2 linked regions of the Methylorubrum extorquens genome follow. The protein of the gene in region 2 binds, or shares a complex with, the protein of the main gene of each other region. Links are inferred from orthologs where the notes say so. Each region holds a gene or a part of one and is shown on either strand. Other genes may lie near its edges.

Region 1 (4,731 bases), 880 kb from region 2 along the record:
TCATCTGATGCCGAGAGGCGGCCGGGTAACCGGCCGCCTTTTTCGTGCGTCCCGTGTTTCAGATCCGTCGAGAGTTCACCGTCGGCACGGAGCGAAATGCACCCCCGGATTGCACCCCCGCCGCCGATGCGACACCTTATCCCGCATCGCAACAGCTATGGGGGAATCATGCCTGTCATCGCGGCCGTCGTCGGGGCGTTCATGACCGGCCTGATGTACTATTTCATCTACGGCAACGGGATGGCGCAGCTCGACCACTTCCTCGGTGATCGGCGCAATGCGAAGCTCAGGGCGAAGAGCGAGGCTGCCTTCCGGGCTGCGCCGCTACGCGCGATCCGCGATCCGGCCGACGCGGCCGGCGTGCTGATGATGCTGGTGGCCCTTGCCCGCGGCACCCCGACCCCGGAGCAGGAGGCCGCGATCGAAGCCGAGATGCGCACGATCACCGGGCCCGACGACGACCACGGGACGCGTATGGCCTATATCCGTCACGCCGCCGCCCAGGCCTCCGACGCCAACACCGCCGTCGATCACCTCGCGCCGCTTCTGCGGGACAAGCTCGACGGATCCGAGTGCGACGATCTGGAGCGAATGCTGGAGGCCGTCGCCGTCATCCATGGCGGGCCGATCGAGGCCCAGGAACGCTTCATCGCGCGCACCGTCCGCGTGTTGGCCGAGCAGCACTGACGGCAGCGTCGCGGTCGCTCAACCCCGGCCGCGATAGGGCGCGACCCCCTGATCCGGCAGCCAGACGGATTTGAGCGGCTCGCCCGTCTGCCAGAACACGTCGATCGGGATCCCGCCGCGCGGATACCAGTAGCCGCCGATGCGCAGCCAGCGCGGTTCGAGCACCGCGACGAGCCGGCGCCCGATGCCGACGGTGCAATCCTCGTGGAACGCGCCGTGGTTGCGGAAGGCGCCGAGGTAGAGCTTCAGCGATTTGGATTCCACGAGCCAGCGGTCCGGCACGTAGTCGATGACGAGCGTCGCGAAATCCGGCTGGCCCGTCACCGGGCAGAGCGAGGTGAATTCCGGCGCGGTGAAACGGGCAAGATAATCGGTGTCGGCGTGGGGGTTGGGCACGCGGTCGAGCTGCGCGGCCTCGGGTGAAGCCGGCAGCGGCGTCTGCCGTCCGAGTTGCTGGGCGTGGGTCTCGATCGAATCCATGCCTGCCTATACCCGGCGGCGCCACCCGCGCCTATGGCACCGGGTGAATGCCAGGGATCCTCCGAGCTCAGAACCGTTCCAGGGACCGGCTCCGGGGAACGTGCTAACCAAAAAAATTGTGGCATCGAGCGGATTTTGTGAAACTTGCTTGACCCCAGGGGCCGGTCGAGCGCTTGCCCGTATCCCGAGGTTGGCGGATAAGCCCGCAACGCAGAGCGTCGCAGGACGCGCGGGCCTCGACGGCATCCGCGAGACGACCCCGCCGCGACGCGCCGCCAAGGAGCGCCCATGACCGCGATCACCAATATCGCCGCCCGCGAGATTCTCGACAGCCGTGGCAACCCCACCGTCGAGGTCGATGTCCTGCTGGAGGACGGCTCCTTCGGCCGCGCCGCGGTCCCCTCCGGCGCCTCCACCGGCGCCCATGAGGCGGTCGAGCTGCGGGACGGCGACAAGGGCCGCTACAACGGCAAGGGCGTGCTCAAGGCCGTCGATGCGGTGCAGAGCGAGATCCTCGACGCGATCGGCGGCATGGATGCCGAGGACCAGGTCGCCGTCGACGAGGCGATGATCGCCCTCGATGGCACCCCCAACAAGGCGCGGCTCGGCGCCAACGCCATCCTCGGCGTCTCGCTCGCGGTGGCCAAGGCGGCGGCCGAGACTGCCGGCCTGCCGCTCTACCGCTATGTCGGCGGCGTGCAGGGCCGGGTGCTTCCGGTGCCGATGATGAACATCGTCAACGGCGGGGCGCATGCCGACAACCCGATCGACTTCCAAGAATTCATGGTGATGCCGGTCGGCGCCACCTCGCTCTCCGACGCGGTGCGGATGGGCGCCGAGATCTTCCACACCCTCAAGAGCGCCCTGAAGAAGGCCGGCCACAACACCAATGTCGGCGACGAGGGCGGCTTCGCCCCGAACCTGCCGTCGGCGGAAGCCGCGCTCGACTTCGTTATGGAGTCGATCAACGCCGCCGGGTTCAAGCCCGGCAGCGACGTGGTTCTGGCGCTCGACTGCGCCGCCACCGAGTTCTTCAAGGACGGCGCCTACCGCTACGAGGGCGAGGGCCAGACCCGCTCGATCGAGGCCCAGGTCGACTACCTTGCCAAGCTGACCGAGGCCTACCCGATCCTCTCGATCGAGGACGGCATGTCGGAGGATGACTGGGAGGGCTGGAAGCTGCTGACCGACCGGATCGGCAGCCGGGTGCAGCTCGTCGGGGACGACCTGTTCGTCACCAATGTCGAGCGCCTCGCCCGCGGCATCGAAACGTGCACGGCCAACTCGATTCTGGTGAAGGTCAACCAGATCGGCTCGCTCACCGAGACCCTGGCCGCCGTCGATATGGCTCAGCGCGCCGGCTACACCGCGGTGATGTCGCACCGCTCCGGCGAGACCGAGGATTCGACCATCGCCGACCTCGCGGTCGCGACGAATTGCGGGCAGATCAAGACCGGCTCGCTCGCCCGCTCGGACAGACTGGCCAAGTACAACCAGCTCATCCGCATCGAGGAGGGCCTCGGCGCCCAGGCGCTCTATGCCGGCCGCAGCGCGATCCGGCAGCTTGCCGGCCGCTGATCGGTCACCGAATTAGCAGTCGGGGCGCGGCAGGCCGAACAGGTCCGCCGCGCTTTTTTCGTTCACGGACCGGAGGGGAGGGTGATCTCACCGCGCGGAAACCATTTCTTCACCTTGTTCGGGTGAAGCTCCCGCTGCCATGGTCATTCGTCGCCGCGTCCGCGCCATCGTCGTTCCCGCCGTCCTCTGGACGGTCTCGGCTCTCGTCGTGGGCTACTTCGTGCATCAGGCCGAGAGCGGAAGCCGCGGCCTCGAAGCCAAGCGGGTGCTCAAGGTCGAAGCCTACGGGCTCACCCAGGAGTTGAACGCCGCCAAGGCCGAGCGGTCGACCTGGGAGCATCGTGTCTCCCTGCTGCGCAGCGAGCAGATCGACCGCGATCTTCTGGAGGAGCGCGCCCGTGTCGTGCTCGGCCGTGTCCACGCCAATGACCTCGTCATCATCGGCCCATAAATTTTATTTCTGCAAGACTAGCTACGATAAATATTCATTTGCACTGTCCTTGCGATTTATCCACCGGTGCAACCGTGACGGTAACAGCATTTGATGGCTGTCAGCCCGCCCCTCGATTTCCGTAAGTCGCTGCCCTAGAACCCTCTCCAACAACGCGATTGCGGGAGGACACCGATGGGTGCGGGCAGCGAGGCGGGGAAACCTGCGGCGGAAACAGACGCGCCGCAACATCGACCGGCGCCTAATATTCCGCAGTTCACGAAGGACGAAGACCTTCACGCCTACCGCGAGATGCTGAGTATTCGCCGCTTCGAGGAGAAGGCGGGCCAGCTCTACGGCATGGGCCTGATCGGCGGCTTCTGCCACCTCTATATCGGCCAGGAAGCCGTGGTCGTCGGCATGCAGATGGCCGGCGAGGACGGTGACCAGAATATCACCGGGTACCGCGACCACGGCCACATGCTCGCTTGCGGCATGGACCCCAAGGGCGTGATGGCCGAGTTGACCGGGCGCCGCGGCGGTTATTCCCGCGGCAAGGGCGGCTCGATGCATATGTTCAGCCGCGAGAAGCAGTTCTTCGGCGGCCACGGCATTGTCGGCGCGCAGGTGTCGCTCGGCACCGGCCTTGCCTTCGCCGACGCCTACCTCAAGAACGGCAAGGTCAGCTTCACCTATATGGGTGACGGCGCGGCCAACCAGGGTCAGGTCTACGAAAGCTTCAACATGGCGGCTCTGTGGAAGCTGCCGGTGGTCTACGTGATCGAGAACAACCGCTACGCCATGGGCACTTCGGTGGCCCGCGCCTCGGCGCAGACGGACTTCTCCAAGCGCGGCCTTTCCTTCGGCATCCCCGGCGAGCAAGTGGATGGCATGGACGTCCGCACCGTCCGCGAGGCGGCGGCGCGCGCCATCAACCACGCACGTTCGGGTGAGGGCCCTTACATCCTCGAGATGCAGACCTACCGCTATCGCGGCCACTCGATGTCCGACCCGGCCAAGTACCGGACCAAGGACGAGGTCTCGAAGATGCGTGACGAGCACGATCCGATCGAGATGGTACGCAAGCGCCTGCTCGAGGCGCACGGCGTGCCCGAGGCGGAGCTGAAGAGCATCGACGCCAAGGTCCGCGAGATCGTCAACGAGTCGGCGGATTTCGCGACCCACGATCCCGAGCCCGATCCGTCGGAACTCTGGACCGACATCCTTCTCGAAGCCCGCGCCTGACTGTGTCCCTGACACGCCCCCGAGCCGTCTCGGTTCGGAGGTCCTGAGCGACGCATTCGAAAAAAACACGCCCGACCGTCGACGCACCCGGATCGATAGAGCAGCGCATATGGCGACCGACATCCTGATGCCCGCCCTTTCTCCGACCATGGAGGAGGGAAAGCTCGCCAAATGGCTGAAAAAGGAGGGCGATCCGGTCAAGGCCGGCGACATCCTGGCCGAGATCGAGACCGATAAGGCGACGATGGAGGTCGAGGCGATCGACGAGGGCGTCCTCGCCAAGATCCTCGTTGCGGACGGCACCGAGAACG
Region 2 (5,503 bases):
CCCACCATCTTCGCGAGGCCGGATCAGGATGGGAGGACGCACAGCATCGGTTGCCGCTGCTCGTGCCGAAGGCGCGCGGTTTTCGCGTCGCCTCGCCCCTTCCGTCGCCCCGGCCCTGTTCAACCCCCACCGCGCCGATGCCCGGCGCGTCAAGGCGGTTGACGGCAATCCCCTCCCCGCATCCACCGCGACCTCGGCGACGAGGCCGGCACGCGCCCATCTCCTTCCGGCCCGCAGGCCGGGGGCGGCGCCGCCGGGACCAAGCGGCGCGAGCGTGAGGAGAACGACGTCGGCCGCCATGTCGAAAGCACGTCATGGCCAACAACAAGATGCTCATCGATGCGATGCATCCGGAGGAGACCCGGGTCGTCACAGTCCAAGGCTCGCGGGTCGAGGAATTTGATTTCGAGGCGGCCAACCGCCGGCCTCTGAGGGGCAACATCTATCTCGCCAAGGTCACCCGCGTGGAGCCCTCGCTCCAGGCGGCCTTCGTCGAGTACGGCGGCAACCGCCACGGCTTCCTCGCCTTCAACGAGATCCACCCCGACTACTACCAGATCCCGATGGCCGACCGCCTCGCGCTGATCGAGGCCGAGGCGCGCGAGGAGGAGGAGCACCGCGAGCGCGAGGAGCGCCGTCCGCCGCGCGGCCGCCGCTCGCGCGGTCGCCGGGCCGAGGCCCGCGGTTCGCGCCACGACGACACGGTGAAGTCGCAAGAGGCCGGGTCCGAGGCGGGTTCCGAAGACGCCGCGATTCCCGGTGAGGGCCAGGCCGCCGACGCGCCCGCGCCGGAGGCGATCGAGGCGGTGCGGTCCGCTCTCGTCGAAGGACGTACCGACGAGCGGAGCGAGGGCGACGCGGCGTCCGCAACCGTCGAGGCCGGCGGCGATGCCTCCGCGAGCCTGCCCGAGGCGGCGCTGGAGCCCGGCACCTCCGCCGACGAGGCGCGCGTCGAGACCTCTGTTGACGAAGCCGGCGCGGTCGAGCCCTCCGACATCGCCGCGCTCTCCGAGGCGCCGAACCTGCCCGTGGAGACCGCGGACTCGTCCGCGGCTGCTCCCGCCGAGGCCAATTCCGCCGAGGCAGAGACGGTCGAGCCCCAGCCCGTCGCCGCCAGCGCGCCGCTCTCCCAGGCCGAGATCGAGGAAGCCGAGGCGGATTCCGACGAGGACGCCGAGACCGACGACTCGGACGACGAGGACTCGGAGGATGACGAGTCCGACGACGAGGATGAGGACGACGACGAGGAAGACGATTCGGACGACGAGGACGACGACGAGGAGTCCGAGGACGGCGAGCCGCGCGTCGCGCAGGTCGGCGGCTCGGGCGACGCGCTCGCCGAACTCCCCGAGCGTCCGCGCGCCTATCGTCGCCACTACAAGATCCAGGAGGTGATCAAGCGCCGCCAGATCATCCTCGTCCAGGTCGTCAAGGAAGAGCGCGGCACCAAGGGCGCGGCGCTCACCACCTACCTGTCGCTGGCCGGCCGCTACTCGGTGCTGATGCCCAACACCGGACGGGGCGGCGGCATCTCCCGCAAGATCACCTCGGCCGCCGACCGCAAGCGCCTCAAGGACGTGGTGGCCGACCTCGACGTGCCGGAGGGGATGGGGATCATCCTGCGCACGGCCGGCGCCTCGCGCACCAAGCCCGAGATCAAGCGCGACTTCGAGTACCTGATGCGCCTGTGGGAGAGCGTGCGCGAGCTGACGCTGACTTCGACCGCACCCGCGCTCGTCTACGAGGAGGGCTCGCTGATCAAGCGGGCGATCCGCGACCTCTACAACAAGGATCTCGACGAGGTTCTGGTCTCCGGCGAGGACGCCTACCGCGAGGCCAAGGACTTCATGCGGATGCTGATGCCCGACCAGTCGAAGGTCGTGAAGCCCTACCGCGACACGACGCCGATCTTCGCCCGCTACGGCGTCGAGCAGCAGCTCGACGCGATGTTCTCGACCCACGTGGCCCTGCGCTCGGGCGGCTACCTCGTCATCAACCCGACCGAGGCGCTGGTCTCGATCGACGTGAACTCCGGCCGCGCCACCCGCGAACACGACATCGAGGACACCGCGCTCAAGACGAACCTCGAGGCGGCCGAAGAGGTCGCGCGCCAGGTCCGCCTGCGCGATCTGGCCGGCCTCGTCGTGATCGACTTCATCGACATGGAGGAGAAGCGCAACAATCGGGCGGTGGAGAAGCGCCTGAACGAGGCGCTCAAGAACGACCGGGCGCGCATCCAGGTCGGGCGGATCTCGCCCTTCGGCCTCTTGGAGATGAGCCGCCAGCGCATCCGCACCGGCGTGCTCGAATCCTCCTCGATCCCCTGCGCCCATTGCGGCGGCTCGGGCTTCGTGCGGGCGACCTCCTCGGTGGCGCTGCACATCCTGCGCTCGATCGAGGAGGGGCTGCTCAAGTCGGCGAGCCACAACGTCGTGCTGCGCACCCGCACCGAGACGGCGCTCTACATCCTCAACCAGAAGCGGGCGCATCTCTTCGATCTCGAGCAGCGCTTCTCGGTCACGATCACGGTCTCCGCCGACGACCGGCTCGTGGCGACCTCCGCCTTCCAGCTCGAACGCGGCGAGCCGGCGGTGAAGCACGAGGGCCCGGTGACGGGCGTGCGCGCCGTGGCGATCTCGCCGGTCTACGAGGCCGAGGAGTTCGAGGACGAGGCGATCGAAAGCCAGGAGATCGAAGAGGTCGAGACCGAGGTCGAAGCGGAAGTCGAGGGCGGCTCCGAGGAGCGCCCGGCCGCCGACGCGTCCGAGGAGGGCGGTGGCCGTCGCCGTCGCCGCCGCCGTCGCCGTGGTGGCCGCACCGCCGGTGAGGGCGAGGCCCGCGCGCGGGACGAGGACGGGACCGACGGCGAGGACGGCGCGGAGGATGGCGACGAGTCGCCCGATTCCGAGCCGGAGGCCGCCGAGGCGGCTCTCGGCGCCGCGGCCGAACCGGACGAGACCGCATCGGATGCGGCCGACGCCAACGGCGAGGACGCCAACGGACGCCGCCGTCGCCGCGGGCGCCGGGGCGGCCGCGGCCGCGGCCGGACCGAGCGCAACGGCCGTTCGGATTCCGAGTCGGACGCCGAGGCGGACGAGGCCGGCGAACTGCGGGCCACGGAGGAATCCGAGGGGTATTCTGAAGCGCATCCCGAGGAGACCGCCTCCAACACCCTGCCGGTCGGCCCCGAGGAGCCGGTCAGCGAGGCCGACGTGAGCACGGTTTCGCTCGCCGCCGAGAACGGCGCCGCGGCCGAGCCGCCGGTCGTCCGCGCGCCGGAGGTCGAGCCGATCCAGGTCGAGGCCCTCGCGGAGGCCGCCACCGAGGCGGCAGCCCCCGCTCCGGCCTCCGCCGAGCCCGCGCCGGAACCCGTCGCCGTGGTGCTGACGCCGCCGGACCCGAACCGTCCCAAGCGGGCAGGCTGGTGGTCGCGCACCAAGGCGGCGCTGTCGGGCGAGTAAGACGCGGCGCGGGATCGCGGATCCCGCGCACGTTGCGCAATCGTGACGGGGGCCCGGTTTGCCGGGCCCCGCTTCGCCGACCGGGGCGCTCCACCGGCTCCTGAAGGATGAGCCCGCGCAACGCCGGGCCGGCTTTCGGCCAGAGCCTGATGGGCGCTGACAGAGGCGCTGGAACTGACAGGCCGCACGGCTGCCAGCCAACATGCGTTGGTTTACAGATCCCCCGAACGACGGGGAATCACATGGCGAACATGACGCGCAGGCGGGTGCTGCGGAGTGCCGCGGCCGGCACGGCAGCGGTGGTGACGGCGGGGCGTGAGGCGCGGGCGGCGCAGCAGCCCAACATCGTCTTCATCATGGCGGACGACCTCGGCTACGCCGATGTCGCGTGCTACGGCCGACCGGATCTCGCGACCCCGCATATCGACCGGATCGCGACACGGGGCATCCGCTTCACGCAGGGCTACGCCAACTCGCCGGTCTGCTCGGCCACGCGCACGGCCTTGATCACCGGGCGCTACCAGTACCGCCTGCCGGTCGGCCTTCAGGAGCCGGTGACGACCCGTTTTACCGGCGGCATCCCGTCGGATCACCCGACCCTGCCCGGTCTCCTGCGCCGAGCCGGCTACCGCACGGCCTTGGTCGGCAAGTGGCACCTCGGCAGCGTGCAGGAATACGGGCCGCTCCAGCGGGGCTACGACACCTTCTGGGGCTTTCGCGGCGGTACCATCGATTATTTCAGCCACCGCGGTACCGACGACAAGCCGGACCTGTGGGACGGCGACGTGCCGGTCGAGCAGTCCGGCTACGTCACGCATCTCCTCGGCCAGCGCGCGGTCGAGACCGTCACGGCCCTCGCCCGCGGCGGGCGCCCGTTCTTCCTCAGCCTGCACTTCAACGCGCCGCACTGGCCCTGGGAGACGCCGGACGACGCGGCGGAGTCGCGCCGCATCGCGGGCAGCAACCTGCGTCACTTCGACGGAGGCACCCAGGAGACCTACCGGCGCATCGTCGCCGAGATGGACACCCAGATCGGCCGCGTGCTCGACGCCCTCGACGCCGCGGGCGTGGCGCAGGACACGGTCGTGGTGTTCACGAGCGACAACGGCGGCGAGCGCTTCTCCGACACATGGCCGTTCACGGGGCGCAAGACCGAGCTGCTGGAGGGCGGCCTGCGGATTCCGGCGCTGCTCTCCTGGCCGCGCCGCCTGCCCCAGGGCGCCATCTCGACCCAGGCGACGATCACCATGGACTGGCTGCCGACGCTCCTCGCCGCAGCCGGTGCCGCACCCGATCCGGCCTACCCTTCCGACGGAATCGATCTCCTGCCGATCCTGACCGGGCAGGCGCCCGAGCGTCCCCGCCACTTTCATTGGCGCTACCGGGCCAACGCGCAGGCCGCCCTGCGGGATGGCGACCTTAAGTACCTCAAGATTCGCGACAACACCTTCCTGTTCGACGTCGCCGCCGATCCCATGGAGCGGGCGAACCTGAAGAGCCGCCGGCCGGAGGATTTCTCCCGCCTCCAAGCCGCTTGGCAGGCCTGGAACGAGACCATGTTGCCGGAGAAGCCGGACACCTTCTCCGAGACCTATGACGGGAGCCAGCTCGCCGATCATTTCGGCGTGAAGACGCCGACGCGCACCCCACCCCCGCCGGCCACCGCCGGGGAGACGCCGCGCTGAGAGCGTCGGAGCGATCCGGTTTCCGCTTGATCCAAGCGGGGACCGGATCAGCCAGCCCGCGCGGCGACTGAGCGACGTCCAAATCCGCCATCCCGAAGGGATCGACCGGATTTGGTATGAGAGGGGTCTCCCTCTCGCGCCACCGCTCGGCCGCGGAACGTTGCTCGATCCGTTATCCGAGCCATCCCTTCAGCCGCGCCACCGCCTCGGCGCAGTCCGCGTTCGAGCCGGCAAACGAGAAGCGGATGTGGTGGCTGCCCTGTTCCGGGTCGAAGTCGAGGCCGGGCGTTGCGGCGACACCCGCCTCCTCTAGCATCCGTCGGCAGAAGGCACTCGCGTCGTCGGTGTGCCGGGCGA

Evidence for each region. Proteins that work in one complex are often made in the same cells at the same time.
Region 1: the proteins of J2W78_RS10680 (region 2) and eno are in contact, whole or in part, in a solved structure (PDB 2FYM), measured with the Escherichia coli proteins. The link is inferred for Methylorubrum extorquens from one-to-one orthologs.

What each region holds. Positions count from the first base shown.
Region 1 is NZ_JALJXF010000001.1:3,167,998-3,172,728, reverse strand. What follows is about bases 712-3,600. They hold eno (phosphopyruvate hydratase), read left to right. Parts: upstream 712-1,455; coding sequence 1,456-2,745; downstream 2,746-3,600. Other genes in these bases: pdhA (pyruvate dehydrogenase (acetyl-transferring) E1 component subunit alpha), read left to right, coding at 3,371-3,600; J2W78_RS15005 (FtsB family cell division protein), read left to right, coding at 2,885-3,196; queF (preQ(1) synthase), read right to left, coding at 712-1,167. In the rest of the region: J2W78_RS15020 (hypothetical protein), read left to right, coding at 169-687; more of queF, read right to left, coding at 706-711; more of pdhA, read left to right, coding at 3,601-4,420; J2W78_RS14995 (pyruvate dehydrogenase complex E1 component subunit beta), read left to right, coding at 4,530-4,731. UniProt on the Escherichia coli protein: Catalyzes the reversible conversion of 2-phosphoglycerate (2-PG) into phosphoenolpyruvate (PEP). It is essential for the degradation of carbohydrates via glycolysis.
Region 2 is NZ_JALJXF010000001.1:2,285,550-2,291,052, forward strand. Bases 1-3,661 are described here. They hold J2W78_RS10680 (Rne/Rng family ribonuclease), read left to right. Parts: upstream 1-314; coding sequence 315-3,461; downstream 3,462-3,661. In the rest of the region: J2W78_RS10685 (sulfatase family protein), read left to right, coding at 3,704-5,146; J2W78_RS10690 (pyridoxal phosphate-dependent aminotransferase), read right to left, coding at 5,319-5,503. UniProt on the Escherichia coli protein: Endoribonuclease that plays a central role in RNA processing and decay. Required for the maturation of 5S and 16S rRNAs and the majority of tRNAs. Also involved in the degradation of most mRNAs.